3 regions of the Leeia sp. genome follow, and region 1 is predicted to be linked to each of the others. Evidence: predicted binding sites of a transcription regulator. Region 1 holds the regulator's gene; each other region holds the start of a gene.
What was found. Region 1 encodes HrcA, which represses chaperone genes, less so after heat shock. Its sites were predicted from a motif close to ATTAGCACTCGNNNNNNNCGAGTGCTAAT; they were not measured.

Region 1 (10,413 bases):
GCAGTTGCAGTGTGTGGAAATCCAGCACGCTGGACATATGCTGCACTGGGAGCAGCCACAGCAAGTGGCAATGGCGTTGCAGTCTTTCCTGGGGTCAAGCCGAGGGGGCTGAGGCGTCGGGGCTGTCTCCGCCCGGCGCATTATCCATCCAGTACGGGAAGTATTCCCGAATCAGGTTCAGGAAGGAACGCTGGGTCTGGGCACGGGGCATCAGCAACAACATGGCATTGACGCCGGCCCGGTAGGTGGCCGGATTCACAGGCTGGTGCTGCAGGATGAAGTGCAGTGCGCGCAGAAAACGGTCCCGCAGGTCCAGAACCTGCTCCTCGTCACCGGGCGGGGTGGTATCGGCCAGATACTGCGCCAGGCTGGGAATCTCGCGGACCTCCCAGCCATCGCTGTCCATCGCCTCAAACAACTGGATCAGGCTGCCACTGGATTGCAGCAGGATCGGCTGCAAGGCAAAACCATCACCGGCGGCCAGCGCCATCACCGTTTCCAGATCGCCCATCCAGAATGGAAAAAACTCACGGGCGACAGACACCAGGAAAGGGCGGGATTCGTCGCTCGCCATTTTGGCCAGCACCTGATCCACGGCATGACGGTAGGCCACGCTATCCTCGCGGACCTGATCCAGTGCCAGCAGCAGGTAACGCAGGAAGTGCTTGCGCTGGTTGATGCTGGCCGTGCTGGCCCCGCGCTGGCGCAGCAGCTTCAGGTAGGCGGGGAGCGCCTCGGGACCGCTTTGCAGATCGGCAGCAGCTGTAATGGGCATGGGCTGGCAACGTGTCCAAGGTGTACTACAGTAAACTATGGTCAAGCTCAACCAACAAGTCAAGACAAAGGCCCGCAGGAGCTATCTGCTGCTGCTTGTGCTGCTGTTCAGCAGCTTGCACATCCATGCAGAAGAGATCCGCATTGCCATCAATGATGTCGATAACAGCCCGTACATGGTGGGGTCGGGCTCAGCCTTGTCGTCCCCGCCCGGCATTGCGGTAGAGCTGGCCAATACGGTTGCGGCGGATATCGGGGTGACCCTCAGCTGGCAACGTCTGCCCAGCAAGCGTTTATTGCTGGACCTGAAAGAGGGACGGATAGACGCCATCCTCATGCTGTCCTATAGCGAGGAGCGCGCCCGAGACTATGCATACCCGCTGAATAAAGCAGGCCAGCTGGATGACAGCCGACGCATCGGCTACCTCTCTTATGCCTTGTATCGTCAAAAAGGCAGCGCGGTGCAGTGGGACGGCAAACAGTTTCTCAATCTGACCGGGCCGGTAGGGGCCAATACCGGCTACTCGGTGGTGGATATGTTGAAACAATTGGGCGCCACGGTGGATGAGGCCAAGGAAACCACGCAAAACTTTGGCAAACTGGCGCTTGGACGGGTGCAGCTGGTTGCCGCACAGGAAGTGATGGGGGATTATCTGCTGTCAGAGCGCCGTTTTCCCTCAGCGGAAAAATTGCCGGTACTCCTGAGTGGAAAGTCTTACTTCACGGTGTTCAGCAAAGCGTTTGCAGCTCGCAAGCCGGAGCTGATGGAACGTTTCTGGCAGCGACTGTCAGGAATCCGGGATGCCAAAACCCGAACCCTGTTACCTGCATATCTGGATTAACCCCCTGTGGCGGTATGGTGTCTAGCCCTGAGCAAAGGCAAGCGTATACGCCTTCAGGGCTGAGCCAGCAATTCCTGGGCGTGCTGGCGTGTGGTGTCCGTAATCTGCGCGCCACCCAGCATGCGGGCGATTTCTTCCGTGCGCGTCTGCCCGTCCAGCACTGTAATCCGGCTGCGCAGCACGCCGGACTCCAGCCCTTTACTGACCTGCCAGTGTTGATGCCCGCACGCGGCGACCTGCGGCAGGTGGGTAATGGACAGCACCTGATGGCGTTCACCCAGCTGGCGCAGCAAACGGCCCACAATATCGGCAACCCGCCCGCCAATGCCGACATCCACTTCGTCGAAAATCAGGGTCGGTACGGCCGCGACGGTGGTCATCGCCACCTGAATGGCAAGGCTGACGCGGGAGAGCTCGCCGCCTGAAGCTATGCGCGCTAGCGACTGTGCGGGCGCATCGTGGTGGCTGATGCGGTATTCGACGCTCTCCGTGCCAGATGCGCCAGGCGTGGTCAGCGCTTGTAGCGCAACACTGAAGCGACTGCTGGCCATGGCCAATTGCGCCAGCGTATCACTGACGGCGAGTCCCAGTTGCTCAGCCGCTTGCTCCCGCATGCGGCGCAATTGTGCAGCGTGCTGCTGGTAGTCTCGCTCGGCCTCCTGCACGCGCTGCCGCAACCCGTCCTGGTCCGACAGACTGAGCAGTTTCAGGCGTTGCTGCTGCGCGCTGAGCAAGGCAGCATGCAATTCGGCAGGCTCCAGCTTCAGTTTGCGTGCGGTTGCGTACAGATTGGCCAGCTGCTGATCCAGCGCCGCCAGTTCGGCGGGGTCCAGATCGGTTCGGTTACCGTAATGGCGCAGGCTGTAAGCGGCTTCCTGCAACTGGATGGTGGCACTGTCCAGCAGGTCAGCCGCTTCCATCAGGGTGGGGTCAATCTTTGCCAGCTCTCGGATGTGCCCGGCCAGATGGTGCAGGGGGGGCAGCATGGCCTGCTCACTCTCCATCAGCAGTGCCACGCCATTTTGTGCGCCCTCCAGCAGGCTGGCGGCGTGGCTGAGCCGGGCGTGATCTTGCAGCAATTGCTGCCAGGCGTCCGGGGGCAAGGCCACCGGGCTTAATTCCTGAATCTGCCAGTCCAGCCGGGACAAGGCTTGCTCTCGCTCGGCTTGTTGCCGCTCGGCATCCTGCAGGGTTTGCAGGGCTTGCTGCCACTGTTGCCAGGCGGCACGTACGGCCTGCAACTGGGCCTCTGCACCCGCGTATGCATCCAGCAGGCTACGTTGGGCATCGGCCCGTAGCAGCGATTGATGGGCGTGCTGACCGTGAATGTCGATCAGCTGTTCGCCCAGCTCGCGCAGTTGCTGCACGGTGGCGCTGATACCGTTGATAAACGCGCGACTTTTACCTTGTCTGTCCAGCGTGCGACGCAGCAACAACGGCTCTCCGGGCTCGTTTGCCAATTCCTGAGATGCCAGCCAAGTCTGGACTTCCGGCAGCTGGCTGAGGTCAAACTCGGCGCTCAGGTCAGCCTTGTCACAACCCTGCCGTACCAGCGTACTGTCCGCGCGGCCGCCCAGCAACAACCCTAGCGCATCAATCAGCAGCGATTTGCCGGCCCCCGTTTCCCCGGTGAGCACGGTAAAACCGCTGGAGAAGGTCAGTTCCAGCTGGTCGACAATCACAAAGTCACGGATGGTCAGCAGGGTCAGCATGAATACAGGCTCAGAGCAGTTGTTCGCCCCAGTGCAGCTTCTGGCGCAAGACATCGTAGTAGTTGTAGCCCAGCGGGTGCAGCAGGGTCAGGGCGCGTTCCGAGCGGCGGATCAAGACCCGGTCGGTTTCCTGCAGGTCAACATGGAACTGGCCATCGAAATGGACCCGGCTCTCAAAGCCCCGCAGCAGCACAAACTCAATCTCGGCCCGGTCGCTCACGGCGATCGGTCGGTTACTCATGGATTGCGGGCAAATCGGCACCAGTGCCAGCGCAGGTACAGAAGGGTGCAGTATGGGGCCGCCAGCGGCCAGTGCATAGGCGGTGGACCCGGTCGGTGTCGACACAATCAAGCCATCGGAGCGCTGGCTGTAGACAAACTGGTTGTCGATGAAGATCTCAAACTCGATCATGGCGCCAAGTGCGCCACGACTGAACACCACATCGTTGAAGGCGCTGCCGCTGGCGATGACGGCACCATCACGCATCACGGTGGTTTCCAGCAGCATGCGCTCTTCGGGTACAAAGCGGCCTTCCAGCATGCCCTGAATCACAGAGAGCATGCGGTCCAGCGGAACGTCGGTCATGAAGCCGAGCCGGCCCTGGTTGACGCCAATGATGGGTACTTCATATCCTGCCAGCAGGCGGGCGATACCCAGCAGGGTACCATCGCCACCAATCACTATTGCCAGGTCTACCTGGCTGCCGATGGCATCCCGCTTCAGCAGTGGAAAGTCGTGCGCGTGGCCGGTGGGGACGGCTTCACCATCCAGATAGACGGCCAGACCTTGCTCGCGCAGGAATTCGGCCAATTGCAGGACCGACACCAGAACATCCGGTGTGCGGCGGCGTCCAATGATGGCAATGCGCGGGAACAGTTTGTTCATGCCGGCATTAAAGCACAAGCCGGGGAGGGCGACCAGCGCTTGTCATGGTCGCCCGGGCGGGGGTGACCACGGCCCGAAGTTTGTGGTAAATAGAAAGCATGCTGAATCCACGTGCCCAATTGCTGCTGAAGACCCTGGTTGAACGTTATATTGCTGACGGTCAGCCGGTGGGCTCACGCACCTTGCTGCAGCTGTCCGGGCTGGATCTCAGCCCGGCGTCAGTGCGCAATGTCATGGCACAGCTGGAGGAGCTGGGCTTCATTGCCAGCCCGCATACCTCGGCAGGCAGGATACCCACGACATTGGGCTACCGCTATTTTGTGGACACCCTGATGACGGTCAGCTCGGAGTCCGGCGAGGTATTGCGCCAGCAACTGGCATCGCAACTGCACCCGGATAGCCCGCAGCGCCTGATGAATACCACCTCGCAGTTGCTGTCGGAATTGACCCGCTTTGCGGGTGTGGTGGTGACCCCCAAGCGCAAGAATCTCGCGATTCGCCATATTGAATTCCTGCGAATGAGCCCGCAGCGGGTGCTGCTGATCCTCGTCGCCACCGATGGCAGCGTACAGAATCGCTTTCTGCAAACCGACCGCGACTACTCGGCGGCTGAATTGACCGAGGCCGCCAATTTCCTTAATCAGCACTATGCTGGCTGTACCTTTCTGGTGATGCGTGCCCGCTTGCAGCAGGAGCTGCAGCAGTTGCAAAGTGATATGACCGCATTGATGAGTACGGCATTGGCAGTGGGCGAGGCTGCGCTGGCGGAGGAAGAGGAAGAGGTTGTGCTGTCTGGAGAAGGTAATCTGCTGTCCAGTTCCGACTTGGGCGGCAATCTGGAGCAGATGCGCCGTCTGTTCCAGGTGTTTGAACAAAAGACCGTCTTGCTGCAATTGCTGGATGTTAGCCAGCGGGCGCAAGGCGTGCAGATTTTCATCGGCGGTGAGTCCGGCCTGTTGCCACTGGACGATTGCTCGGTGGTGGCGTCACCCTATGAGATTGATGGTGAAGTGGTCGGCACCCTCGGTGTGATCGGGCCGACCCGCATGGCTTATGAGCGGGTGATCCCGATCGTGGACGTCACCGCCAAGCTGTTATCCAATGCCCTGTCAGGCTGAGTGCGCTTGCGACAGCCTGAGTTGTCCCCTTACTGAAAGTGACCATGTCCTACCCGATCGCCGAACCTGCCTTTCAGCACCAGCACGCTGCCCGTGTCGGGGTGTTGCTGGTGAACCTGGGTACGCCGGAGGCCCCCACGCCCAAGGCGTTGCGTCCCTATTTGCGGCAATTCTTGTCGGATCGTCGGGTCATCGAGATTCCACGCCCGGTCTGGTGGTTGATCCTCAACGCCTTCATTCTGCCATTCCGCCCACGCAAATCGGCGGAGAAGTACGCCACCATCTGGACCCCGGAAGGCTCACCCCTGAAGCTGCACACCGAGAAGCAGGCCAAGTTGCTGAAAGGCTTGCTGGGTGACCGGCTGGGAGATCATGTGATGGTGGGCTGGGCCATGCGCTATGGCAAGCCGGCGGTGGCCGATGTCCTGGCCGAGATGAAGGGCAAGGGCTGTGACCGCATCCTGCTGCTGCCCATGTACCCGCAATACGCGGCGAGCAGTGTGGGGTCTGCCATGGACGAAGTGTTCCGTGCCTTGCAAGGCATGCGCAACCCGCCTGAGCTGCGGGTGATCAAGCATTTTCATGATGAACCTGCCTATATCGAGGCGCTGGCAGACAAGATACGGCGGCATTGGGCGTTGAATGGGCGGGGTGACCACCTGCTGCTGAGTTTCCATGGTGTGCCGCGTTTCACGCTGGACAAGGGCGATCCCTACCATTGCGAATGCCTCAAGACCGGGCGGTTGTTGCGTGAAGCGCTGGGTTTGCCCACCGAGCAGGTGACGGTGGCTTTCCAGTCCCGCTTTGGCAAGGCAGAGTGGCTAAAGCCCTACGTGGTCGATAGCCTGAAGAAGCTGGGCAAGGCCAAGGTCGGCAAGCTGGATGTGATCTGCCCTGGCTTTGTGGCGGACTGCCTGGAAACCCTGGAAGAAATTGCCATGGAAGGCAAGGCCACTTTCCTGTCAGCGGGGGGCGGCGAATTCCGCTACATCCCGTGCCTGAATGAGGACGCGCCTTTTATTGCGGCGCTGGCCGGTCTGGCTGAGCGCCACATGCAAGGCTGGGATCTGGCCAAACCCGATCCCGCCGTGCTGGAGCAGCGGCGGCTACAGGCCAAGGCGGCAGGCGCCGAGGCCTGAGCGTTCAGCGAAGGGGCGCCAGCACCCCATCGGCTTGGCGGGCGAAGCCATAGGCCCGTTCCACCTTGCACACCCGGGTGGCCATCACTTCGTACCATTTCTGTTTGCCCAGCTCACGGGCGATGACATGCTCAGCCTGCTCTCGCCAGGCCTGGATGCTGGCTTCATCCTGCCAATAGGACACCGTGATGCCAAAACGGTCATCGCCCCGCACGGACTCTACCCCCAGATAACCCGGTTGCTGCGCGGCCAGCGCCACCATGCGGCTGGCCATTGCGGCATAACCTTCGTCACCCTCGTGACGTACGGAACTGAAAATGACCGCGTAGTAAGGGGGCTCAGGCAGGCGGGCGACGGGATCGTGTGACATGGACTTTCCTTTATTTGCGCAGCATCAGTACGTTGCCAGACAGGCACAGGGCCATGCCGAAAAAGGCAGACAGATGCCACTGATAGTCTTCAAAAAAGGTGGACAGCAGCAGCGCCACCAGCGGGATCAACACCCCGGCGTAAGAGGCTTTGGCAGGACCAATGCGCGCAATCAGCGTCAAGTAAGCGCCAAAAGCCAGCACTGAGCCAAAAAAGGCCAGATAGAGCAGGGACGACACATAAGGTACGGTCAGCGGGATACTGGGCACATGCCCCTGCAGCAGGCTGACCAGTAGCATGGTGCCCGCGCCATAGGCCATGCTGACAGCGTTGCCCGACATCACGCCCATATTGTCGCGGGCATTGCGCGCCGACAGCAGATTGCCCGCACTGGCAAACAAGGCCGCCAGAAGCCCCAGTCCTATCCCCTGCAGGGTTTTGGCGTCGCCGCGCAGGCTTTGCAGCTCCGGCAGAAAGACCAATGCTACCCCAAGCATGCCCAGTAACGCCCCACCTGCTGAGCGACGGGTGATGGGGATCTGGAAGAAAACGCGGCTGCCGAGCAGATTGACGCCAATGATGGCGGTAAACAGCACCGCCACCAGGCCGGAGCTGATGTGCATCTCGGCCAGATAGATCAGTGCATAGTTGATGCCATACTGGCACAGGCCCAGCAGGAGCAGCCAGCCATGCTGCTGCAGCGTGAAGCGGACCGGCAACTTGCGCCACCCTAGCCACAGCCAGAGCATCAGGCTGGCCAGCCCAAAGCGCCAGGCCAGCGAGACGGTGACCGGCACCGTACCCAGCTGGAAGGTGATGGCAATCCAGGTGGAGCCCCAGATCAGAATGGTGGACAAATAGAGTTGCCAGGTTTGCATCATTTTCTTTCATGATCCGGCGGCACAGGCCGCCGGGGTAGATCAGCGTTGCTGCATGGCATGAACCAGACCCGCAACAGGTGGGGGCAGGATGCCTTGCAATGCGCTACGTTCAGGTTGGAACAGGCTGGCAATGAAGTAGGGGTGGCCCTGCAGCTCAATGGCACGTACCTCGCCCGCATCGTCGTGCCCCACGGCACGCAAGGGGCCCTGTTGCAAATGCGCGGTCAGGCGTGGGCTCGGCCCATAATTGCAGCGGAAGCCTTCTTCAATCCGGGTGCGACCGTATAGTCGGGCCAGCTGGCTGTTTTCTGACAGCATGATGCCAGCTTTGACATCAATCAGGCTACAGCTGAGGCGGCTGATGACCGCGTGGGGCGAATCCGGGTCGATCTCGGCATGGGTCGCCTCGGCCCAGCCCAGCACATGGCGTGCGTACTCCAGCAAGGCGTGCTGGAAGCCGCCACAGCTGCCCAGAAACGGGATGTGCTGTTCTCTGGCGGTGCGGATGGCCAGCAAGGCACCCGCTTCACTGCGATAGGGGCTGCCGGGCACGCACCAGATACCATGAAAATCATTGAACAGCGCGGGGTGATCAATCTCATCGGTAGTCAGCCAGTGCGACTGAATGTCGTGGCCACTGGCCTCCGCGGCCAGCTGCAAGGCCACGGGGATGGCCTGATGGGCCGTGATGTCTGGTGAATAGTCGCCTACAAGGGCAACCCTCAGCGTTTTCATGGGGATTTCCTGTCTGGTCTTGTTCAAGGGGTTGGCGACGTCGCAGGGATGAATTCTGGCGGGCTGGGCGCACCGGAGCAAACGGAATATACTGTTACACTGCATAAATTCTATTCATGAACATGGCTCAATCCCCACTCGAGCTGCGCCACTTGCGCACTTTGCTGACGCTGGCGCGTACTGGCAGCCTGACCGACACCGCACGGGAACTGCACCTGACCCAGTCCGCCATTTCTTATCAGATCAAGGCGCTGGAGGCGCATTACGGCTGTGCCCTGTTTGCCCGCAAATCGGCGCCACCCCGGTTTTCTCCCGCGGGGCAACGACTGTTGCAGCTGGCCAGACAAATGCAGCAGGCACAGGCCGAGGCGGAGCAGGACCTGCAAAGGATTGTCCGTGCGGAGGCTGGGCAACTGCGCATCAGTGTGGCCTGTCATTCCTCATTTGACTGGCTGCTGCCCGCCAACGAGGGATTCCGCGAGCGTTGGCCTGATGTGTCACTGGATTTCCTGCTGGGTTGGCAGGCGGAGCCGGTGGCCCTGCTGCGCGAACACAAGGCGGACCTGGTCATCCTGTCTGAGCCGATCCAGCCGCAGGATGTGGTGCTGCACCCCTTGTTTTCCTTTGAGATTGTTGCGGTACTGCCCAAGGCGCATCCCTTGCTGCAGCGGGCGGTACTGGAACCGCAGGACTTTATCGGCGAAACCCTGATCAGCTACCCGCTGCCCGACCATCGGCTGGATCTGGTACACAAGGTGCTGCGCCCGGCCGGGATTGAGGTGCGACGTCGTACGGTGGAGCTGACGGCAGCCATCATCCAGCTGGTGGCATTGCGACAGGGTGTGGCGGCGCTGCCCGCCTGGAGTGTCAGTGACTATGCGGGCAAGGGCTACGTGGAAACCCGGCGCATTACGGCTGAAGGCTTGCGTTGCGACCTGTTTGCAGCCACCCGGGCGGCGCAGGCAGATGAGCCCTTTGTGCAGGACTTTCTGCAGGAGGTTCGGCTTGCCGCTGCAGAGCGCGTGACACCGGTGGCCGCTGTGATGGCGGAGAGCTAGTTCGGGCTGGATATAGATATTGAAAAGATCGAACGATCGTGCTTTAATTGGATTTATTGAGGTTGGTTTCCATGGGAAAAGGTAGTAACACTCGGGCGTTGATCATACGGACTGCCATGCAGGTCGCCAGTGAGGTGGGGCTGGATGGTTTGACGTTTGGCGATCTGGCCAAGAAGCTGAAGATGTCGAAGAGCGGCCTGTTTGGCCACTTTGGCTCGCGAGAAGAGTTGCAACTGGAGGTCATGGCCCAGTCGTTGCAGGAGTTTGGCGAGGTGGTGGTCAAGCCGGCCATGAAGCAACCTCGCGGTATCCGGCGCCTGCGTGCCTTGTTTACCGGATGGCTGGAAGAAGCAGCCTTGCCCTGCAATTGCCTGCTGGCGGGCGCTGCGTTTGAGTTTGAGAAAAAGCCGGGGCCGGTTCAGGATGCGGTGTTCAGCCATTATCGTACTTGGCAAGGCTTTATTGAGAAAGCCACCCTGCTGGCTGTAGAGGAGGGTGAGCTGCCTGCGGATACCGATGCAGAACAGATTGCCTTTGTGACGCTGGGTCTGGTGTTTGCAACCTATGTGTACCGGGGCCTGGAAACCACCGAAATGGTACGAGAGCGCACCACCCGCAGTTTTGAGCACATGCTGCAACAGCCACCCAGGTTACCTGCAGCCCGTTAGCATGTTTTGACCGGATTAACCCTGATCACGGGTTAATCCCTCTTTGAGTAAAGAGAGGATCACCATGTCATCCAACAGTGACGTCGCTTACATCAAAAAAAACACGAACGTTCGCACTAATAATAAAAGCGCTACCCTTGTAAAACGCCTGATCCCCTGGCTGAGTGCGCGCTATCCCGGCTACATGAGTCGTTGGGCACTACGGCAGTTCACCACGCCGCCCAAACCCCA
Region 2 (10,413 bases), on a different contig from region 1:
GATTTGCAGTCCCCACCGACCGACTTGGCCGATGCGCATTGGCTGGAAATCCTCAACTGGCTCCCGGTGGGGCTGGAGGTGGATCGGGAAAACTTTCAGACCCTGCTGCTCAACCGCAAGTTTGTGGAGCTGTTCGGCTATACCGATGCCGATCTGCCCACACTGGATGAGTGGTGGCAACATTGCTATCCGGACGTAGCGTACCGCAATACCGCGCGTGCCGCCTGGGAAACCGCCATCGCGGAAGCGCGCCTGTACAATATCGACATGGCGCCGCAGGAATGGCGGGTACGTTGCAAGAATGGCGAGTATCGGGACATCCAGTTTCACTATCGTGCCATTGGCGACCGTCATGTGCATGTGTACCTGGATGTCAGCGAGCAGCGCAGACTGGAAGAGGAGCTTCGCCAGCAAGCCACTACGGATGCGCTGACCGGCCTGCTGACCCGCCGCCACTTCTTTGAGCAAGGTGCCCTGCGCCTGCAGCAGGCGCAGCGTCAGGGCCATCCACTCTGCGTGCTCATGCTCGATCTGGATCATTTCAAACGGATCAACGACCGCCATGGCCATGCCGCGGGGGATCTGGCCCTGCAGCATGCAGCCGGTCTGCTGCGAGAGGGCTTGCGCATGCCTGACTTGCTGGCCCGACTGGGTGGCGAAGAGTTCGTCCTGCTGCTGGAGCACACCGACGTCGAGCAGGCTCAGCAACTGGCCGAGCGGCTGCGGCAACACCTGCACCAACACCCCTGCCCGTTACCGGATGGCAAAGCCTTGCGCCTCACCGCCAGTTTCGGCGTTGCCCGGATACAGCAAGGAGACAGTCTGGACAGCCTGCTTTCCCGCGCCGACAAAGCCATGTATCACGCCAAGGAATTGGGGCGTAACCGCGTCATGGTAGAGCTTGCCGCATCAGGAAACATCGAGGGATAGGGAAGCGCGGGTGGCATCGCACAGGTACACGCGCCTCAGGTATGGGGTTAAGCCGGGCCCACCCGAAAGGCCCTGCTCATTCACCTGCACACAGGCAAAACGAAGGGAACCGGCAATGCCGGTTCCCTTTCAACATCACGGTGCCTTGCGTGACTGCGCAATCAGCTGGTTCAACACAGCAAACAGCTGGTCTTCACCGCCGGCATCGGTCACCGAGGTCATGAACTTGCCTTGCACCACAAAGGTTGGCACACCCGAGATACCGTAGTCCTGGGTGACTTTGGGTGCACGGTTGGCGTAAGTCTGAACGCCGAAGGAGTTGTACACCCCCATGAAGGTAGCGGCGTTGAGCGGCTTGCCATTTACCTTTTGCTTACCGGCCCAGTCTTTCACCACGTCAGCATCACGCAGCTCAAGCTCTTGCTTGTGAATGGCGTCAAACGCAGGGCCAACCAGTTGCGGCATCTTCAGCGCTTCAATGGTCGCATACAGCTGGGCGTGCTTCTGCATGCCCGCATTCCAGGCCGCATGTACCCGGCGGAACTGTACATCGGCCGGCAGCGTCTTCAGCCAGGCATTGAGTTTTGGCTCCAGATGGTAGCAGTGCGGGCAACCCAGCCAGAAGAATTCAATCACTTCCACCTTGCCCTTGGGAGCCTGCACCGGCATCGGGTTCGGCATATTGATCCACGGCTGCGCCGCCTGGGCCACCAGACTGCCTGCCAGTGCCACGGTAGCCAGCAACCATTTCCATCCTGCTTTCATCACGCTCATCCTCTTGGTTTCAGTTCACGTCTCGCTCAGCCGATCCGGACCTTGTCCCACCGGCCAGGTACCCTTACTTCAACGGCAAGACCGTTGGGGTAATCCCGTTTTGCTGCAAGGTAGCCTTGACCCGGTCAATGTCTTCCTGCTTGTTCAGCGGTCCCACCATCACGCGATGCCATACCCCCTTGCCGGGAATATCCTTGCTGCGGACCGAGGCATCCAGCCCCAGCAGCGCCAGGCGGGCGCGCAGGCTCTCCGCGTCAGACTCATCCTGGAACGAGCCCGCTTGCAACAAGGCGCGCGCGGGCTTGGCGTCAGCCGGTTTCTCTTCAGCCGGTTTGGCATCGCCAGCCTCAGCAGGCTTGGCATCCGCGGGTTTCGCATCTGCCGGTTTGCTGTCAGCGGGCTTGCTGTCTGCAGGCTTGGCGTCTGCCGGTTTAGTATCCGCCGGCTTGCCAGCAGGCGTGGAGGCACCTTGTTCGGTCCCCGGCAAAATTTCAAAGAATTCAAAGTCCGGCTTGCTGGCCGGCTTGGGCGCATTCGGGTCGGCCACAGCCACACCATTGGCTTCTGGCTTGGGCAAGCCATCCGGTACGGCAGACGCCCCTACCTGCAGGCTGGAACCTTGACTGCCCAGCAACTTGCGGTTGACCAGATAAACCCCGGCCAGGGAAATGCCAATCCCCAGGAACAAGCCAATGACAATCCCGGAAAACAGGCTGCTGCCCCCTTGGCGATTGCTGCCGGACGGACGAGCACGCGGGGTATTCTTGTGGTCTCGGCTCATTGATCCTCCAGTTGGCCGGTTAGCGCGGACAGTCCGCACGCTGGGCGATTATACCGTTTTCATGCGCACGCCGCATGGGGCCCCCATCACCTCCAGCAGTGCATCATGGGTCGCCGCCACCAGGTGCTCGGCCTCCTCATCCGTCAGCACATAAGGGGGCATCCAGTAAACCGTTGGTCCCATCGGGCGCAGCAAAAGTTCACGCTTGAGTGCCGCCGCAAACAGCAGCTGGGCAAAACCGGTCGGCGCGTCCTCCACCTCAAAGGCCCAGATCATGCCGCCCCCCGTCTCCCCCGCCTGACGGAATTGCCGCACAAAGGGCAAGGCACGAATGGGCTCCGCCAAATGGTTAATGCGGGCCGCCAGCAGGCGATTTTGCGCAAACACATCCTGCTGCTCAAACAGGGACAGCGTCGCCAGCGCGGCCCGGCACGCCAGCGGATTGCCGGTGTAGGAGTGCGAATGCAGGAAGCCCCGACTGACATCATCATGGTAAAACGCCTGATAGATCGTGTCCCGACTCAGCACCACCGACAGCGGCAAATAGCCTCCCGTAATGCCTTTGGACAGCAACAGCAGGTCCGGCCAGATGCCCGCCTGCTCACACGCGAAGAAGGTGCCGGTGCGGCCACAGCCTACCGCGATTTCATCGGCAATCAGATGGACCTGATACTGATCGCACAAGCGGCGCAACTGCTGCAAGTACCACGGCCCATACATCGCCATGCCGGCCGCCCCCTGCACCAGCGGCTCGACAATCACAGCCGCCACCTGACTGTGGTGCAGAGCCAGATAGTCCGCCATCGCCCGGATGGCCCGCGCGGCAACGGTCTCCGGAGCTTCTCCCGGCGAGGCCAGCCGCCGGTCCGGTGACGGCATGGCGACACCGGCACGCAGCAACGGGGCATAGGTATCGCGAAACAGCGCCACGTCGGTGACCGCCAGCGCGCCCAGCGTTTCACCATGGTAGCTGTCCGTCAGATGCAGGAAGCGAGTTTTCTCCGGCTGACCGACATTGCGCCAGTAATGAAAGCTCTTCTTCAACGCCATCTCGGTCGCCGAGGCACCATCCGAGCCATAGAAGGCGTGGCCCAATACGCCACCGGTCAAGGCAGACAGGCGCTCGGAGAGCTCGATCACCGGGGCATGGGTAAACCCGGCCAGCATCACATGCTCCAGCTGGTCCAGCTGGTCTTTCAGCGCGGCATTGATTGCCGGATGACCATGCCCGAACAGGTTGACCCACCAGCTGGATACGCCATCCAGATAGCGCTTGCCGTCAAAGTCATACAGCCACGCGCCCTGCGCCCGCGCCACCGGCACCAGCGGGAAGGTTTCATGCCGCTTCATCTGGGTGCAGGGGTGCCACACCGCCTGCAGGCTGCGCTGCAGCCATGCCTGATTGTTCATTACACCCTGCCCTGCACACCTGTTCATCATGGGGCTGGATTGTAGCATGCCCCTCTGCCCCCCCTGTCGGGATGCCCTGTGGCATTCAGTGCGGATTCAGCCAATGTCGGGGCATGGGGTGGCGGCTCGCCTGTGATAAAAATCTCACAGCCGCCCTCTTGAAAAGGGTAAAAGCCGCCCATACCATTAGCACTCGCCACGGGGGAGTGCCAAAACGTGTTTGCGTATCAGGCACTCAGGACCCGCATCTTTCTGTAACGAGCGGTAGACCGTCTCGTTTTTTGTGAATCAGGAGAGTTGGATTATGAAAATTCGTCCGTTGCACGACCGTGTGATCGTCAAGCGTCTGGAAGCCGAAGAAAAAACCGCTTCCGGCATCGTTCTGCCGGGCAATGCTGCCGAAAAGCCAGACATGGGTCTGGTGGAAGCCGTTGGCGCAGGCAAGATCCAGGACAACGGTTCCGTGCGTCCGATGAGCCTGAAGGTGGGCGATAAGGTGATCTTTGGCAAGTACAGCGGCCAGTCCGTGAAAGTGGACGGCGAAGAACTGCTGGTGATGCGCGAAGAAGACGTGATGGGCGTGGTGGAAGGCTAAGCCTCCCGCAACCGCAACGTCTCATAACTCATTCCAATCCGGAGAGAAACGAACATGGCTGCAAAACAAGTTAAGTTCCACGACGAAGCCCGTGCCAAGATGGTGGTGGGTGTCAACGTTCTGGCCGACGCCGTCAAGGTGACCCTGGGTCCGAAGGGCCGCAATGTGGTGCTGGACCGCTCCTTCGGCGCCCCGACCATCACCAAGGACGGTGTGTCGGTGGCCAAGGAAATCGAACTGAAGGACAAGTTCGAAAACATGGGCGCCCAAATGGTCAAGGAAGTGGCTTCCAAGACCTCCGACGTGGCCGGTGACGGTACCACCACCGCTACCGTGCTGGCACAAGCCATCGTGCAGGAAGGCATGAAGTACGTGGCCGCCGGCATGAACCCGATGGACCTGAAGCGCGGTATCGACAAGGCTGTGGCTGCCCTGGTTGAACAACTGAAAGGCATCAGCAAGCCGACCACCACCTCCAAGGAAATCGCCCAGGTGGGTTCCATTTCCGCCAACAGCGACGAATCGATCGGCAAGATCATCGCCGACGCGATGGACAAAGTGGGCAAGGAAGGCGTGATCACCGTTGAAGACGGCAAGAGCCTGGACAACGAGCTGGACGTGGTGGAAGGCATGCAGTTCGACCGCGGCTACCTGTCCCCGTACTTCATCAACAACCCGGAAAAGCAGATCGCAGCGCTGGACAACCCGTTCATCCTGCTGTTCGACAAGAAGATCAGCAACATCCGTGACCTGCTGCCGCTGCTGGAGCAAGTGGCCAAGTCCGGCCGTCCGCTGCTGATCATCGCTGAAGACGTGGAAGGTGAAGCCTTGGCCACGCTGGTGGTGAACACCATGCGCGGCATCCTGAAGGTGGTGGCTGTCAAGGCCCCAGGCTTCGGCGACCGCCGCAAGGCCATGCTGGAAGACATCGCCATCCTGACCGGTGGCACCGTGATCGCTGAAGAAGTGGGCCTGTCGCTGGAAAAGGCAACCCTGGCTGAGCTGGGTCAAGCCAAGCGCGTGGAAGTGGGCAAGGAACTGACTACCGTGATCGACGGTATTGGCCAGGCTGATGCCATTCAGGCTCGCGTGGGTCAAATCGATCGCCAGATCGAAGAAGCCACCAGCGACTACGACCGCGAAAAGCTGCAGGAACGCAAGGCCAAGCTGGCCGGTGGCGTGGCCGTGATCAAGGTTGGCGCAGCCACCGAAGTCGAAATGAAGGAAAAGAAGGCTCGCGTGGAAGACGCGCTGCACGCCACCCGCGCTGCAGTGGAAGAAGGCATCGTGCCGGGCGGTGGTGTGGCCCTGCTGCGTGCCCGCGCCAACCTGGGCAAAGTGGAAACCATCAACGGTGACCAGGAAGCCGGTGTGAAGATCGTGCTGAAGGCGATCGAAGCCCCGCTGCGCCAGATCGTTTCCAACGCCGGCGACGAGCCGAGCGTGGTGATCGCCAAGGTGCTGGAAGGCAAGGGTAACTTCGGTTACAACGCCGGTTCCAGCGAATACGGCGACATGGTGGAAATGGGCGTGCTGGATCCGACCAAGGTCACCCGCTCCGCACTGCAGTTCGCTGCTTCTGTGGCTGGTCTGATGCTGACCACCGACGCCATGGTAGCTGAGCTGCCGGAAGACAAGCCGGCTGGCGGCATGCCGGGTGGCATGGGCGGCATGGGTGGCATGGACGGCATGATGTAATCTGCTGATCCTGTTACCGGATCGACCCGACTGCTCACCGTAAGTGGGCAGTCCACACAGAGGGGCTGGTGGAAACACCAGCCCCTCTGTGTACATCCACCCGCCCAATAAAAGCTTATCTCAGACACGCTGTCACGCTCATGAGCCGATCTACAGCATGGCAGGCGTATTTTTTTAGGGCAGCCTAAGGGCACTTTTGGCATACTGCACGCACTTGATCCAGCCTAGGCTGGTGCTAACCCGGTTTTGATTCACCCATGTCCAGACTCAGCAAGCTGTTTACCCGGTATTGGAAGCGTGCATTGATCGTCACGATCATCTTGCTCGGGGGCGTATACGGCTATCGGCAATGGACCTATGAGCCACCGCAGGAATACCTGACGGCACCAGTGGTACGCGGCGACCTGGAGCAGGCGGTTCTGGCCACGGGCACGTTGCAGGCGCGTTACCAGGTGGATGTGGGTGCACAGGCTTCCGGTCAGTTACGCAAACTGTGGGTCGATGCCGGCAGCAAAGTACAGCAGGGGCAAGTGCTGGCGGAGATTGATCCCCAGCTGGTCGAGAGTGACCTCAAGTCGGCACTGGCACAGCGTGATGTGCTGCAAGCCCAGCTGAACAGCCGGCAAATCGGGCTGCAGCTGGCCCGCAAAGAGTTGCAACGGCAACAGGGTCTGTGGCAAACCGAAGCGACGGCACGCAAGGAGTTGGAAGCCGCCGAAGCCCAGGTCCGCCAGGGTGAGGCCGATACCGAAGCGCTGAAAGCGCAGATTCGCAACGCCCAGATCAATATCGATCGTAACCGTACAACACTGGGTTATACCCGCATCACCGCCCCTATTAGTGGCGAGGTGGTGGAAATCGTCACCCAGCAGGGCCAGACCGTGATTGCCAGCCAGCAAGCACCGGTAATCCTGCGGCTGGCAGACTTGCGCGAGATGACCGTGAAGGCGCAGGTTTCCGAAGCTGACGTGATGCGGCTGACGCCCGGCATGCCGGTCTACTTCACGGTGCTGGGTGCGCCGCAGCAACGCTACTGGGGCAAGCTGCGTACCGTATTGCCGATGCCGGAGCGGATCAATAACGCGGTGTTTTACCGCGCCCTGTTCGAGGTGCCCAATCCGCAAGGCAAGCTCAAAGTAGACATGACGGCTGAAGTCAACCTGTTGCTCGCGTCTGCCAAGCAAGTGCTGAACATCCCGCTGTCCGCACTGGGGGCCCGTAATGCCAAGGGGCTGCATGCCGTCAAAGTGCTGAGTGCCCAGCATCAGGTGCAAACCCGCTGGGTCCGCCTCGGCATGCAGACCAATACCCGGGCGCAAGTATTATCTGGCCTGAAAGCGGGCGAACTGGTGATTACAGGCGGCGGCGAAGGGGCCGCGAGCGTGGCGCCATGAGTCAGCCGCTGCTCTCGCTGCGCGAGGTCAGCCGCCGGTTCCCGGCTGGCGAACAGGACGTCACCGTACTGGACCGCGTCTCGCTGGACATCCATGCTGGCGAAATGGTCGCCATCATCGGCAGCTCAGGCTCCGGCAAATCCACGCTGATGAACATCCTCGGCTGTCTGGATCAGGCCAGCAGCGGCAACTATCAGATCAATGGCGAGGATACCGCCCGCTTCGAACCGGATGCCCTGGCTCGTTTGCGGCGGGAACACTTCGGCTTCATTTTCCAGCGCTACCACCTGTTACCCCACTTGAGCGCGCTCGACAATGTGGCGATGCCTGCCGTCTACGCGGGCCTGCCGCTGGAGGCCCGCCGCGAGCGTGCCTCCCAACTGCTGCAGCGGCTGGGCTTGGGCGACAAGCTGCACAACCGGCCCAGCCAGTTGTCTGGCGGTCAGCAGCAGCGTGTCTCCATTGCCCGTGCACTGATGAATGGCGGCGACATCATCCTCGCCGATGAGCCGACCGGCGCGCTGGACAGCCGCAGCGGCGAGGAGGTGATGCGCATCCTGCAGGAGCTGAATGCCGCAGGCCATACCGTGATCCTGGTCACCCATGACCCGCAGGTGGCAGCCCGTGCGCGCCGCATCATTGAAATTCATGATGGCCGTATTCTGCGTGACCAGCATCAGGATGCCACCCCACCAGCAACCATCCCGCATCAGCCCATGCAGCGTAACCCGCTGGCCATGCTGGGACAATTGGCCGAAGCCTTCAAGATGGCACTGCATGCCATGCTGGCCAACCGCCTGCGTACCTTGCTGACCATGCTGGGCATCATCATCGGCATCACCTCGGTGGTGTCGATCATCACCATTGGCGATGCCGCCCAGAATTACATCCTGACTGACCTGCGCTCCTACGGCACCAACACCATCGACGTCGGCCGTGGCAGCGACTGGGGAGACGACAAGGCCAATAGCATCCGCAGCCTGCAGGCGGGCGATCTGACCGCCCTCGCCAATGAACCCTACGTGGACAGTGTGACGCCTATTACCGGCACCGGAGTGCGTGGGAGGGTAGGGAATCTGGATGCCAGCATCGAAGTCAGTGGGGTCAGCGCGCAGTACTTCCGTGTGAAAGGCAAGACCATCGCCAGCGGCCTGCCTTTTAATGCGGATGATGTGGCTCGTCAGGCCCAGGTTGCTGTCATTGATGAGCGCACCCGCAAGAAACTTTTCCCTAACCGGGACCCGATCGGAGAGGTCATCCTGCTTGGGCACGTGCCGGTCCGGGTGGTGGGGGTGATGGCCAGCCGAAAGTCCATGTTCAGCGATGGCCAAAGCCTGCGTGTGTTGATCCCTTACACCACGGCAGGAAGCCACCTGCTGGGACGCTCTCACTTTGACTATCTGACCATCCGGGTGCGGGACGGTCAACCCCCGGTACTGGCCGAGCAGGCGCTGACCCGTTTGCTGACCCAGCGCCACGGCAGCAAGGATTTCTTCACGGAGAATATCGACGTCGCGATCCGACAGGTCACCACCGTCAGCAATACCCTCAGCCTGCTGCTGACGCTGGTTGCGGTCATTTCCCTGCTGGTGGGCGGCATCGGTGTGATGAACATCATGCTGGTATCGGTGACCGAGCGTACCCGTGAGATCGGCATCCGCATGGCGGTTGGCGCACGGCAGCAGGATGTGATGCAGCAGTTCATCACCGAATCGGTGCTGGTCTGCCTGGTCGGTGGTGGCATCGGCGTGGTGCTGTCCTGGGGGCTGGCTACGGTCGCGGGACTGCTGCTGCCCAGCTGGCAGATTGGCCTGCCGGGGCGTGCCGTGCTGCTGGCGGTCGTCTGTGCCAGCCTGATCGGCCTGATTTTTGGCTACCTGCCGGCCCGCCGTGCCGCCCGCCTTAACCCGATAGACGCGCTGGCTCGAGAATGACCATGTTCCGCCCTGCCCTGTTACTGACCTTGAGCTACTTGCTGACCGCCTGCGCACCCACGCCATGGCAGCGGCCCAAGGCAACGGTCCCCAAGCAATGGCAAACCGAGGCTTCCAGCCAGCCCCCGCTGTCAAACACCGACTGGTGGCAGGGCTTTGGCGACCCCACCCTGCTGCAGCTGCTGCAAACGGTACGCCGCGACAACCCGGACCTGGCGGCTTCCGCTCAGCGCATCCGCAAGGCCATGCTCGAAGCAGGTATCAGCGCACGTGACGCTTACCCCAGCTTCACGGCCAGCCTCAACCGTAATGCCAGTCGCACCCTGGGTGAAGAAGACAAGCAATGGCAGCGCCAGTACCAATCCTCGATCGGGGTGTCGTATGTAGTGGACCTGTGGGGGAAACTGGATGCCGCCCAACGCGCAGGCTCACTGGAGTGGCAGGCCACCGAAGCAGATCATCGGGCACTGCAGCTGACACTGGACCGACAGGTGGCGGAGCGCTACTGGGACATCGCGGCGGCTCGCACCAAGCTGGCGTATCTGGAGCAAAGCCGCCAATACCAGCAACGGGTAGTCCAGTTGCTGGAGCAGCAGCAGCGCTGGGGTGCCATCGCTCCCCAGGACCGTTTGCAGGCCGAGCAGCTGCTGCTGAAATACCAACAGGAACGCCTGGGCCAAGAGCAGGATCTGGCCAGCCACTATAATGCTTTGGCACTGCTGGCCAATCAGCCCCCGGGTTCCTTTCATCCGGACATCGCACCACTCCCCCTGCAATCCGCCCTGCCAACGGTGCAGGCTGGTTTGCCCAGCAGTCTGCTGAACCGCAGACCGGACCTGCTGGCCGCCGAGCAACGGGTACAGGCGCTGCTGGCCCATGTCGACGAACGCAAACGCG
Region 3 (10,413 bases), on a different contig from region 1:
CGCAGCTGCCCCGGTTCACGTTGCGATGGGCGCATGGCAGCTTTCAACAATCAGGGTTTGGCAAATTTGCGGATGGCGTTCTGGATTTCAGCAATGGCGCGCTCGATGTCGTCATCGCTGACCTCGCCGCTGGCCTTCACATCATCCGAAACCCGCAGGGTATCCATCTGGGTGGTGACCACATCGGGGTTCATCTTCAGGGTGGAGGTGGCGGTGGCAATGGTGCCATCCTCTTCCTCCAGCCAGGTGATGCCCAGCGCGGTCAGGTTATCGGCGTGCTTGCCGCCGTTGAATTCAGCCCGGTCCATCAACTGTGGCAGCGCGTACAGCACCGGATAATGGGTCAGGTATTGCACCATGTCATGGGAATCCAGCGCGCCCCACACGCCATCGGTACACAGCAGAATGGTGTCGCCATTGGCGACAGGGCGACGCGGCGCCAGCTCCACCTCAGGCGGCAGCATGCTGCCCAGGCAGTTGTAGATCTTGTTCTTGTCCGGATGGGTTTCCGCCTCACGCTCGGTAATCTTGCCCATCTGCACCAGTTGTTTGACCCGGGAGTGGTCCTGGGTCAGCGCCACCAGCTCGCTATTGTGGAAAAAATACAGCCGTGAGTCACCCACATGCGCCCAGTAGGCCATATTGTCCTGCACGATACAGGCCACCACCGTGGTGCGCGGCGTTTCCAGCAGCTGGTTCTTGCTGGCATAGCCCAGAATGGCGTCGTGCGCCTGGTGTATGGTCTCGTACAAAAAGGCCGCAGGCTCACGCACCACTGGTTTGGCCTGCTCCTCAAAGCGGTTGACCATCAGCTCCACCGCAATCTGCGCCGCGATTTCGCCCTGCAGGTGCCCCCCCATGCCATCAGCCACCACCAGCAGCAGCGAGTCGCGGCTGTAGCTATAGCCCATGCGGTCCTGATTGTATTTGCGGCCGCCGCGGCGGCTTTCCTGATAAATCGAGAATTTCATCCTGTTCAGTCCTTGCGGCTGATCAAGTCACGCTGCAGGAATTCCTTGACCCGCTTGAACATGCTGACCTGAGGCACCTGATAATCCGTGCGCAACAATTCTTTTTGTAATTGCAGGACCGACTGCGGCCGGTCCATGAAATCCCGCTGCAAACACCAGTCCACCAGCTCCAGCAGCTGCGGTGAGTACATTTCCCGCCAGACCTTGTTCTGGCTGACCGGGCGGTATTTATCCTCGATCACCCGCGCGTCACCGGGTTGAGGCGCGTGCTTGGCCATACAGGCAAAAATGCTGGCACCCACCGCATAGACATCGCTCCACGGCCCAAGGTTATCTCGGTCGCGGTATTGCTCCGGTGGCGCAAAACCCGGGGTGAACATGGGCGACAGCCGTGGATTGTTGTCCGTCAGCGTCTGGCGGGCGGAGCCAAAATCCAGTAGTACTGGCGTACCATCCTGCCGGATATAGATATTGGCGGGCTTGATATCGAGGTGCAGCAGCTTGTGCAAATGCACGTCGCGCAGCCCGTTGAGTAGCTGGCCAAACACCAGCCGGATCATGCTTTCCTTGACCGGACCGGGCCGCAGCTGGATTTCCCGTTGCAGGGTGCGGCCGCGCTCATAGTTCATCACCATGTAGACGGTTTCGTTGGCGCGGAAGAAATTGAGCACGCGCACCACATTCGGGTGTTGAATACCCGCCAGCGCCTTGCCTTCCTCAAAGAAGCACTTCAGGCCATAGCGGAAGGTGGGCAGGTAATCGGCATTGGAGGGTTCCACCACATCGCCCGAAGTGCGCAGCACCAGCGAGCTGGGCAGATACTCCTTGATGGCGACCGGCTGGTCACTCTCATCGTGCGCCAGATAGACAATACTGAAGCCGCCCGAGCTGAGGGGCTTCACGATGGTATAATTCAGCAGCTGATAACCGCGCGGCAGCGGTTGATTGGTTTGTTGCCCCATGCCCTCTAACCAGATTCGTGTTCGGTGACCGGTCCGGTTACCGGACGGTATGGCAGCTGCAAACAGGAGGGCTCCGCCACTCCCGGCATGACTGTCGCATTGTCTTAGTTCGCCAACCCCTTGTAAAGCCGGAGCCACACACTCCGGTATAGCAGAAAGGAAGCATGATGATCGCCAGCATGACGGGTTACGCGTCCGTGACCGCAGAGACCGATCTGGGCATGATGACGCTGGAATTGCGGGCGGTCAATAACCGATTCCTCGATGCCGTGTTCCGCATGCCGGAAGAGCTGCGCGCCTTCGAGCCGCTGTTGCGGGAAGCGCTGTCCGGCGCCATCAGCCGGGGCAAGGTGGAATGCCGTATCAACCTCACCGCCCGACCTGATGCCCAAGCCGCGCTGGAGGTCAACGACCGCATGGTGAGCGCCCTGCTGGCCGCCGAGCAACGCGTGCTGGCACAGGCTGGGGGCGCGCGCGGCCTGTCGGTCTCCGATATCCTGCGCTGGCCCGGCGTCATGGCCGCTACCGAGGTCGATAACGAGCGGCTGAGCCGTACCTTGCAGCAAGCCATGCAGCAGGCGCTGCAGGACTTTGTCGCTTCTCGTAAGCGGGAAGGTGCCAAGCTGGCGGACGTGCTGCGTGAACGGCTGGAAGGCATCGAAGCGCTGGCACAAGCCACTCGCCCGAAGATGCCGCAGCTGGTCCAGGCTTATCAACAGAAGCTGGTGGAGCGCCTGCAGGAAGTCTTCGGCCAGGCGGACGATCAGCGCATCCAGCAGGAGCTGGCGCTGTTCGCGCAGAAGATTGATGTGGACGAAGAATTGTCACGCCTGGGCGCACACTGCAGCGAAGTGCGCCGCATCCTCAAGCAAGGTGGCGTGGTCGGCAAGCGGCTGGATTTCATGATGCAGGAACTGCAGCGCGAGGCGAATACCCTCGGCTCCAAGGCGGCTTCGCTGGAGCTGACCCAGACCTCGGTGGACATGAAAGTGCTGGTCGAACAGATGCGCGAGCAGGTGCAGAACATCGAGTAAGCGCCGACATTGCGGCGCCTCGGTTCAGCGATGGTCCAGTTGCAGCAGGTGGCGGGTCACCGCCACCCAGGCCCCCAGCCAGGCCAGTACCCCGGCTGCAGCCATCAGCAATAGCCCTTGCCACCACGGCAGGTAGGCCAGGGTCAGCTCGGTACCGTACAGGCGCGCCAGATGCAGCACCGGCGCTGACAGCTGCCAGGTGGCCAGCGCGGTAATTCCCCAGGCGGTGGCACCGCCCAGCATGCCTTGCAGCCCGGCAAAGTACAGGAAAGGCCGCCGGATAAAGGCGCGGGTGGCACCGATCAGGCGACTGACTTCAATCTCGTCCCGCCGTAACAGGATCTGCAGCCGCACGGTATTGCCCATCACCACCAGCAGGCCGATCGCCAGCAGCGCACTCAACCAGCCGATCAGGCTGCGCCCCAGCTGGGTAATCGCCACCAGCCGTTCCACCCAGGCGGCATCATGCACCACCTCGGCCACCTCCGGGCGTGCCGCCCACTGCGCCTGCTGCTGAGCCGGTGCCGCTGGATCGGCAAACTGCAACACCAGTGCGTCCGGCAAGGGATTGTCCGGCAAGGCATCGCCCAGCTCAGCCAGGTTGGCGCGGCCGATCAGATCCTTGAACGCGGCATCGCGTCCGATCCATTGCACCTTGACACCGCCGCTGGCCTCAATCTGCTTCTGCAGCTGCCTGGCCGCATCCGCACTGACTTCCGGCTTGAGAAACAGGGTCAGCTGCGGTTGCACCGGCAAGCGGGCCACTACCCGCTCACCATTGCTGAGCATGACCCACAGCAGCGTCGGCAGGGCCAGTGCTACCCCGATCATGCTCAATGTCAGCAGCAGGGCAAACGGTTGCCTCAGCAGATTGCGCAGGCCACTGAACAGCGCCTTGCGATGTGCCCACCACCATGCCTTCATGCCACCAGCCTCCCCTGCTCCAGGTGCAGGCGTCGGTTGGCGTAGCGGGACAGTACCGCTTCGTCATGGGTAGAGATCAACACGGTGGTGCCGACCTGATTGAAGGTGGTAAACAGCTGCATGATGTCTTCGGCGTACTGAGCATCCAGGTTGCCGGTCGGCTCATCGGCCAGCAGGATGCTGGGACGGTTGACCACCGCCCGCGCAATGCACAGCCGCTGCTGCTCGCCGCCGGATAAGGTAATCGGCAACGCTTTTTCCTTGCTCAGCAGGCCCACCTTGTCCAGCGCGGCCCGCACCCGCTTGGCGGCTTCTTTCGGCGGGTAGCCAATGATGGACAAGGGCAGCATGGCGTTATCAAACACGCTACGGTCAAACAACAGCTTGTGGTCCTGAAACACCAGACCCAGATTGCGCCGCAGGATAGGGATGGCGAACGGCTTGAGCGCCGCCAGATTCTGCCCGCCTACCAGCACGCTACCCGAAGTGGGCCGCTCAATGGCGGCCAGCAGCTTGAGCAGGGTACTCTTGCCAGCCCCGGAATGGCCGGTCAGGAACACCATTTCACCCGCCGCCACCTCGCAGCTGACATTGCTCAGTGCCTGATGACCATCCGGATAGCGCTTGTTGACCTGGCTCAGCTTGATGAACGACATGGGCTTACTCGTCGTCGAACAGGGCGTTGATAAAGTCGGCGGCCACAAAAGGGCGCAGGTCGTCGCGCTGCTCGCCAACCCCGATAAAGCGCAACGGCACCGGGCGGCTACGGGCAATCGCGGCAATCACGCCGCCCTTGGCGGTACCATCCAGCTTGGTCAGGATCAGGCCGGTTACCCCCAGCGCATCGTCAAACGCCTTGACCTGCGCGACCGCGTTTTGCCCGGTATTGGCATCCAGCACCAGCAGCACTTCATGCGGCGCGCTGCCTTCGGCCTTGGTGACCACCCGCTTCACCTTCTTGATCTCTTCCATCAGGTGCAGCTGGGTCGGCAAGCGCCCGGCGGTATCCACCAGTACCACATCAATATTGCGCGCCTTGGCGGCATTGATGGCGTCAAACGCCACCGCAGCCGGGTCACCACCGTCCTGCGCGATCACCGTGACGCCATTGCGCTCGCCCCAAGCCATCAACTGCTCGCGGGCTGCAGCGCGGAAGGTATCACCCGCGGCCAGCAGCACCGACTTGCCCTGGGACTGGAAATAATGAGTCAACTTACCGATCGAGGTGGTCTTGCCGGCACCATTCACCCCCACCATCATGATCACGTAAGGATGGTGGGTCGAAATGTCCAGCGGGCGCTCCAGCGGCAGCACCAGCTCGGTCAACGCCTCCTGCAGCTCCTGCTTCAACGCGCGCGGGTCTTTCAACTCACGCAGAGTCGCCCGGTCACGCACGGTCTTGAGCAGGGTCTGGGTGGCATCCACGCCCATGTCGGCGGTCAGCAAGACGGTTTCCAGCTCTTCATACAGGTCTTCGTCAATCTGGCCGCCACCAAACAGGCCCGCCAGCTGCTTGGTGAATTGCTGACGGGTTTTGGTCAGCCCCTGCTTCAGCCGGGCCGCCCAACCCAGTTTGGGGACATCTTCGGTCGCGGGGGCCTCAGGCTGGCTGACGGCGGGATCGGCTGCGGGCTTGTCTTTTTTGAAGAAACTGAACATCGTGGCTTTCTGTCCCGATACGTGGCGACCGGCGTCTGTTTGATCCTGCTTAACGGATGACACGCAATCGGGGTATAATATCCTGTTTTATTAGATCAATTTGCCGCCCGACCGTTCGGGCATGCAAATGACGTATTGTACGGGAGCCCGGCCCCGGCGCGCTACTTCATCGCGCCCGGACTGCACATCGCATGTTACGCAATCAGGTACGCATCATCGGCGGGCAATGGCGCCGCCGCCTGCTCAGCTTTCCGGACGGTGACGGCCTGCGCCCGACTTCAGACCGGGTGCGGGAAACCGTTTTCAACTGGCTGGGACAAGACCTGCACGGACAAAGTTGCCTGGATTTGTTTGCCGGCAGCGGTGCATTGTCTTTTGAGGCGGCATCCCGCCATGCTGCACGGGTGGTGGCGCTGGAATTGAGCCACAGCGTGGTACGGCAACTGAAGCAGAATCGCCAGTTGCTGCAGGCACAGCAGATCGACATTGTGCCGGGTGATGCTCTGCAATGGTTGCGCCAGTCCAGCGAGCAGTTTGATGTGATTTTTGCGGACCCTCCGTTTGCCGCCAACCTGCTGCCCGCTGTGCTGCCCCTGGCGGCTGCGCGGCTGAAGCCGGAAGGGCGGCTGTATATCGAAGGTGAACATTTGCCCGAGCTGCCTGCCGAATGGACCATACAGCGGCAAGGCAAGGCAGGACGGGTCAGCTATGCCTTGCTGCAACGGTCCGACCAGCCCGCTTGATTGACGCGGCAGGCCGTGCCAGAATCGAACTGAATAGTTGAGGAAATTACTATGTCTTTAATGATCACGGATGAATGCATCAACTGCGATGTCTGTGAGCCGGAGTGCCCGAATCAGGCCATTTCGCAGGGCCCGGAAATCTATGAGATCGACCCGAACCGCTGCACCGAGTGCGTGGGGCACTACGATACGCCGCAGTGCCAGGAAGTCTGCCCGGTAGACTGTATTCCGCACGACCCGGACAACGTCGAGACCCGGGAAGTGCTGCTGGTCAAATACGAGAAGCTGCAAGCTGCCTGAGCCTTGCCGCCTGATTCAAAACCGTTGTTGTTGCAGTCGCCATCCTGTCTCCAGGTTCCCCTACGGGGGTTGAACTTTTGACAGGATTGGCACTCTCATTGCCCGAGTGCTAATATTTTGTCAGACCCGAAAGCAGAAAGGCAGACATCCATGACGTCCACTGCGGTCATCCCGCTAACCGTTTCGACGGGGAATCTGGAGAGCTACATTCACAGCGTCAACCAGTTCCCCCTGCTGACGCAGGAAGAGGAACAGGCGCTGGCTGAGCGCCTGCACCGCCACAACGATGTGGAGGCTGCCCGCCAGCTGGTGCTGTCGCACCTGCGGGTGGTGGTGTCCATCGCCCGCAGCTATGCCGGTTACGGCTTGCAGCAGGCCGACCTGATCCAGGAAGGCAATATCGGCCTGATGAAGGCGGTCAAGCGCTTTGACCCCAGCCGGGGCGTGCGTCTGTTCTCCTTTGCCGTGCACTGGATCAAGGCCGAGATTCACGAGTTCATCCTGAAGAACTGGCGTCTGGTCCGGGTGGCGACCACCAAATCCCAGCGCAAGCTGTTCTTCAACCTGCGCAGCATGAAATCCGGCTTCAGCGCCCTGAACGAGCGTGAGGCGCAGGATATCGCCGAGCAGCTGGGGGTGAAGGCATCCGACGTGATGGAGATGGACACCCGTCTGTCCGGTCAGGATATTTCGCTGGAGCCTACCGAAGCGGATGACGACAACGCCCAGCAGGCTCCGATTGCCTACCTGGCCGATACCCGCAACGAACCCACCGCCCGGCTGGAGCAGCAAGCCATCGCCCACCTGCACGGCGAAGGCCTGATTGCGGCGCTGGACACCTTGGACGCACGCAGCCGCCACATTGTGGAATCACGCTGGCTGAGCGATGACAGCGGCGCCACCCTGCACGAGCTGGCCGCCGAGTATGGCGTTTCCGCCGAGCGAATTCGCCAGATCGAGCAAAAAGCCCTGCAGAAAATGCGACAGCAGCTGATCGCGCTGGTGGACTAAGCCATCTGGTTTCGCCCATAAAAAAAACGCCCTGCCTAATGCCTAGCTTTTCGCCCCACCGATGTTAACGATGAAGTTAACCGAGCACGGCAGCAAGGAACTACAAAGCCGGTATGAAAGGTGGTAAAAGGAATATGGCGCAGCTACTCCGGTAGCGCGCCCAGTTAAGCGCTATGTCTGCGGCAAGGAAAACACAACCTGAATAACCTTCTGGTTAGGGTAGAGCTTCTTGATCGCCGAGCGCAATTCGTCATGCCGTGCAACCAGTGACAAAAGATCTTCATCAACATTTTTGTAGATGGACGCTGTTATCTCTTTGAGCTTGTGAGTGAGGTCGATTCCAAGGACTTGCTCAATATCGTCCTGTGCGACTTTCCTTCCCACAGGGAAGCCCGCAGCAGCCATCTTGGGAAAGACTTCGTTCAGTACAAGCTCTGAGCGTATGCGAATTAACTGAATCGCAAGCGCAAATCGCTGCTCCTCAAGAAAAAGACCTGCATACGTCTGTGCATGGTCGCTCTGCAGTAAAAACTGAAGATCGCTCGCCTGGAACCGGTGCTCACCCACGGAAAGAGCTGGATGTGCAGCGAGGTTGAGCCAAGCGTCGGCGCGACCGCGGCAAGGCTCAAGGGCTTCTTTACGGTATTGCTCAAGCGTGTTCCAGAGATTGAATATCGTGTACAGAGCCCGGCTACCAGCCCCGACGTTGCGATCTCGAGTTTCACGATCGCGCCGCTGACTTTCCAAGGAGAACGCCACCCAAGCACCAACGAATGAAGCTACGAGAGTCGCTAGTATGGCGACAATGTCCTTGTACTCTGGCATTCAACCTCCGAAATTCCCAACGCATGAGTTAACCAGCGGGCTGCAAGGCCAAAGCATAGGTAAACCGCCGGCCTTGTTAACCAACTGAGTTGAACGATTTTAACCTTGATAAAACACGCTCAGCAGGCTTCCAGCCGAGCATAGCTGAGCAACAGCCATTTTACGCCCGCCTCCGGGAAGTTGACCTGAACCCGTGCGTCGTCACCCGAGCCTTCAGCTGCCACGATCACCCCTTGGCCAAAGCGGCCGTGCTTCACACTCTGACCAATGCGAAAGCCTTGCAGGTCTTGCGTACCCGCATACACGGCAGCGCCGGTTTGCACGCGGGGTGCTGCGTAGCCTCCATGGTTTGCACTGCTGGGCGGGCGACGGTTCAGCCACTGCGTCAGCGGCTCAGGTATCTCGCGCAGGAAGCGGCTTGCCAGATTGTAGCGGGTCTGGCCGTACAGCTGACGCTGCGTCGCCAGCGTCAGGTATAGCCGTTTGCGGGCACGGGTAATCGCCACATACATCAGGCGGCGCTCTTCACCGATACCATCGTGGGCGGAGAGACTGTTTTCATGCGGAAACAGCCCCTCTTCCAGACCGCAGACCCAGACCGCGTCAAACTCCAGCCCCTTGGCGGAGTGCACCGTCATCAGCTGCAGGGCATCCTGCGCCACTTCGGCCTGCAATTCACCGGATTCCAGCGAGGCATGCGCCAGAAAATCCTCAACCGTGCCGCCTTCCACCTCGTACTGGAAGTTCTGCGCCGCGTTGACCAGTTCTTCCAGGTTCTCCAGCCGCTCTTCACCATCCTTCTCGGCGCGGTAGGAATCGCGCAGGCCGCTGCGGTCCAGCAAGGCGTCGATCTTTTCTGGCAGCGGCAACTCGGCAATCTCGGCAGACAATTCGTCAATCAGGCGCACGAACACCGCCAGCTTGTTGGCCGCCGTGCCACCCGGCGGACGACTGCAGCAACTGGCCCACAGGGACAATCCCCCCTCCCGCGCCGCCACCTGCACCGCTTCCAGCGTACGCGCACCGATGCCTCGCGCCGGGAAATTGACCACCCGCAGCCAGGCACCGTCATCATCCCGGTTGGCGGTCAACCGCAGGTAGGCCAGTGCGTGCTTGATTTCCTGCCGCTCGAAGAAGCGCAGCCCGCCGTACACCCGGTACGGCACCCCGGCCGCAAACAATTGATGCTCCAGCAGGCGGGACTGCGCATTGGAGCGATACAGCACCGCCATGTCGGCCAGCGCCGTACCCTCACGGTGCAGCTGCCGCACTTCCTCTACGATGAAGTGCGCTTCGTCCTGGTCCGTCAGCGCCTCGAATACCCGCACCGGCTCGCCGGGTCCGGCAGCCGTCCACAATTGCTTGCCCAGACGGCCTTCATTGTTTTCGATCAGCGCGTTGGCAGCGTCCAGAATATTGCCGAAGGATCGGTAATTTTGCTCGAGCCGGATCACCTTGCCGATGCGGAATTCACGCTCGAAATCACGCATATTGCCGACATTGGCACCACGGAAGGCATAAATGGACTGGTCATCGTCGCCCACCACAAACATGGCGGTATCCGGCCCGGCCAGCAATTTCAGCCACTGGTACTGCAGGCGGTTGGTATCCTGGAACTCATCGACCAGAATGTGGCGGAAGCGCTGCTGGTAGTGCTCCCGCAGCATGGCATTGCGTGACAGCAATTCGTACGCCCGCAGCAGCAGCTCTGCAAAATCCACCACGCCTTCGCGCTGGCATTGCTGCTCATACTCGCCATAAACGTCGATATAGCGGCGGGTCTGCGGATCATAGCTCTCGCAGGCGCTGGCGCGGATGCCGCTTTCTTTTTGACTGTTGATGAACTGCTGTACCTGGCGCGGTGGCGTACGCTCCTCATCCACATTCAAGGCACGCATCACCCGCTTGATCAGCGCCAGCTGATCCTGCATGTCCAGAATCTGAAACGCCGCAGGCAAACCACACTCACGATGATGCGCGCGCA

Region 2: a site for HrcA is predicted at 4,081-4,109, ahead of ACE3O2_RS09605 (co-chaperone GroES). Genes of this name have one in related genera too.
Region 3: a site for HrcA is predicted at 6,679-6,707, ahead of rpoH (RNA polymerase sigma factor RpoH). Genes of this name have one in related genera too.

The regions. Positions count from the first base shown of each region.
Region 1 covers NZ_JAYREC010000004.1:106,267-116,679, reverse strand. The annotation lists gene ACE3O2_RS11475 (alpha/beta fold hydrolase) at 1-112, shown strand, start outside; gene ACE3O2_RS11470 (hypothetical protein) at 95-775, opposite strand; gene ACE3O2_RS11465 (substrate-binding periplasmic protein) at 813-1,616, shown strand; gene recN (DNA repair protein RecN) at 1,670-3,328, opposite strand; gene ACE3O2_RS11455 (NAD kinase) at 3,339-4,214, opposite strand; gene hrcA (heat-inducible transcriptional repressor HrcA) at 4,313-5,332, shown strand; gene hemH (ferrochelatase) at 5,377-6,471, shown strand; gene ACE3O2_RS11440 (antibiotic biosynthesis monooxygenase) at 6,476-6,841, opposite strand; gene ACE3O2_RS11435 (DMT family transporter) at 6,852-7,721, opposite strand; gene ACE3O2_RS11430 (CTP synthase) at 7,761-8,456, opposite strand; gene ACE3O2_RS11425 (LysR substrate-binding domain-containing protein) at 8,573-9,514, shown strand; gene ACE3O2_RS11420 (TetR/AcrR family transcriptional regulator) at 9,586-10,182, shown strand; gene ACE3O2_RS11415 (alpha/beta fold hydrolase) at 10,367-10,413, shown strand, end outside.
Region 2 covers NZ_JAYREC010000003.1:156,324-166,736, forward strand. The annotation lists gene ACE3O2_RS09585 (GGDEF domain-containing protein) at 1-930, shown strand, start outside; gene ACE3O2_RS09590 (thiol:disulfide interchange protein DsbA/DsbL) at 1,066-1,695, opposite strand; gene ACE3O2_RS09595 (SPOR domain-containing protein) at 1,769-2,485, opposite strand; gene ACE3O2_RS09600 (adenosylmethionine--8-amino-7-oxononanoate transaminase) at 2,534-3,895, opposite strand; gene ACE3O2_RS09605 (co-chaperone GroES) at 4,200-4,490, shown strand; gene groL (chaperonin GroEL) at 4,545-6,188, shown strand; gene macA (macrolide transporter subunit MacA) at 6,446-7,582, shown strand; gene ACE3O2_RS09620 (MacB family efflux pump subunit) at 7,579-9,516, shown strand; gene ACE3O2_RS09625 (efflux transporter outer membrane subunit) at 9,519-10,413, shown strand, end outside.
Region 3 covers NZ_JAYREC010000003.1:129,631-140,043, forward strand. The annotation lists gene rph (ribonuclease PH) at 1-35, opposite strand, end outside; gene ACE3O2_RS09465 (PP2C family serine/threonine-protein phosphatase) at 51-971, opposite strand; gene ACE3O2_RS09470 (serine/threonine-protein kinase) at 977-1,933, opposite strand; gene ACE3O2_RS09475 (YicC/YloC family endoribonuclease) at 2,098-2,967, shown strand; gene ftsX (permease-like cell division protein FtsX) at 2,992-3,891, opposite strand; gene ftsE (cell division ATP-binding protein FtsE) at 3,888-4,547, opposite strand; gene ftsY (signal recognition particle-docking protein FtsY) at 4,552-5,631, opposite strand; gene rsmD (16S rRNA (guanine(966)-N(2))-methyltransferase RsmD) at 5,742-6,293, shown strand; gene ACE3O2_RS09500 (YfhL family 4Fe-4S dicluster ferredoxin) at 6,345-6,593, shown strand; gene rpoH (RNA polymerase sigma factor RpoH) at 6,744-7,604, shown strand; gene ACE3O2_RS09510 (hypothetical protein) at 7,776-8,429, opposite strand; gene ACE3O2_RS09515 (UvrD-helicase domain-containing protein) at 8,549-10,413, opposite strand, start outside.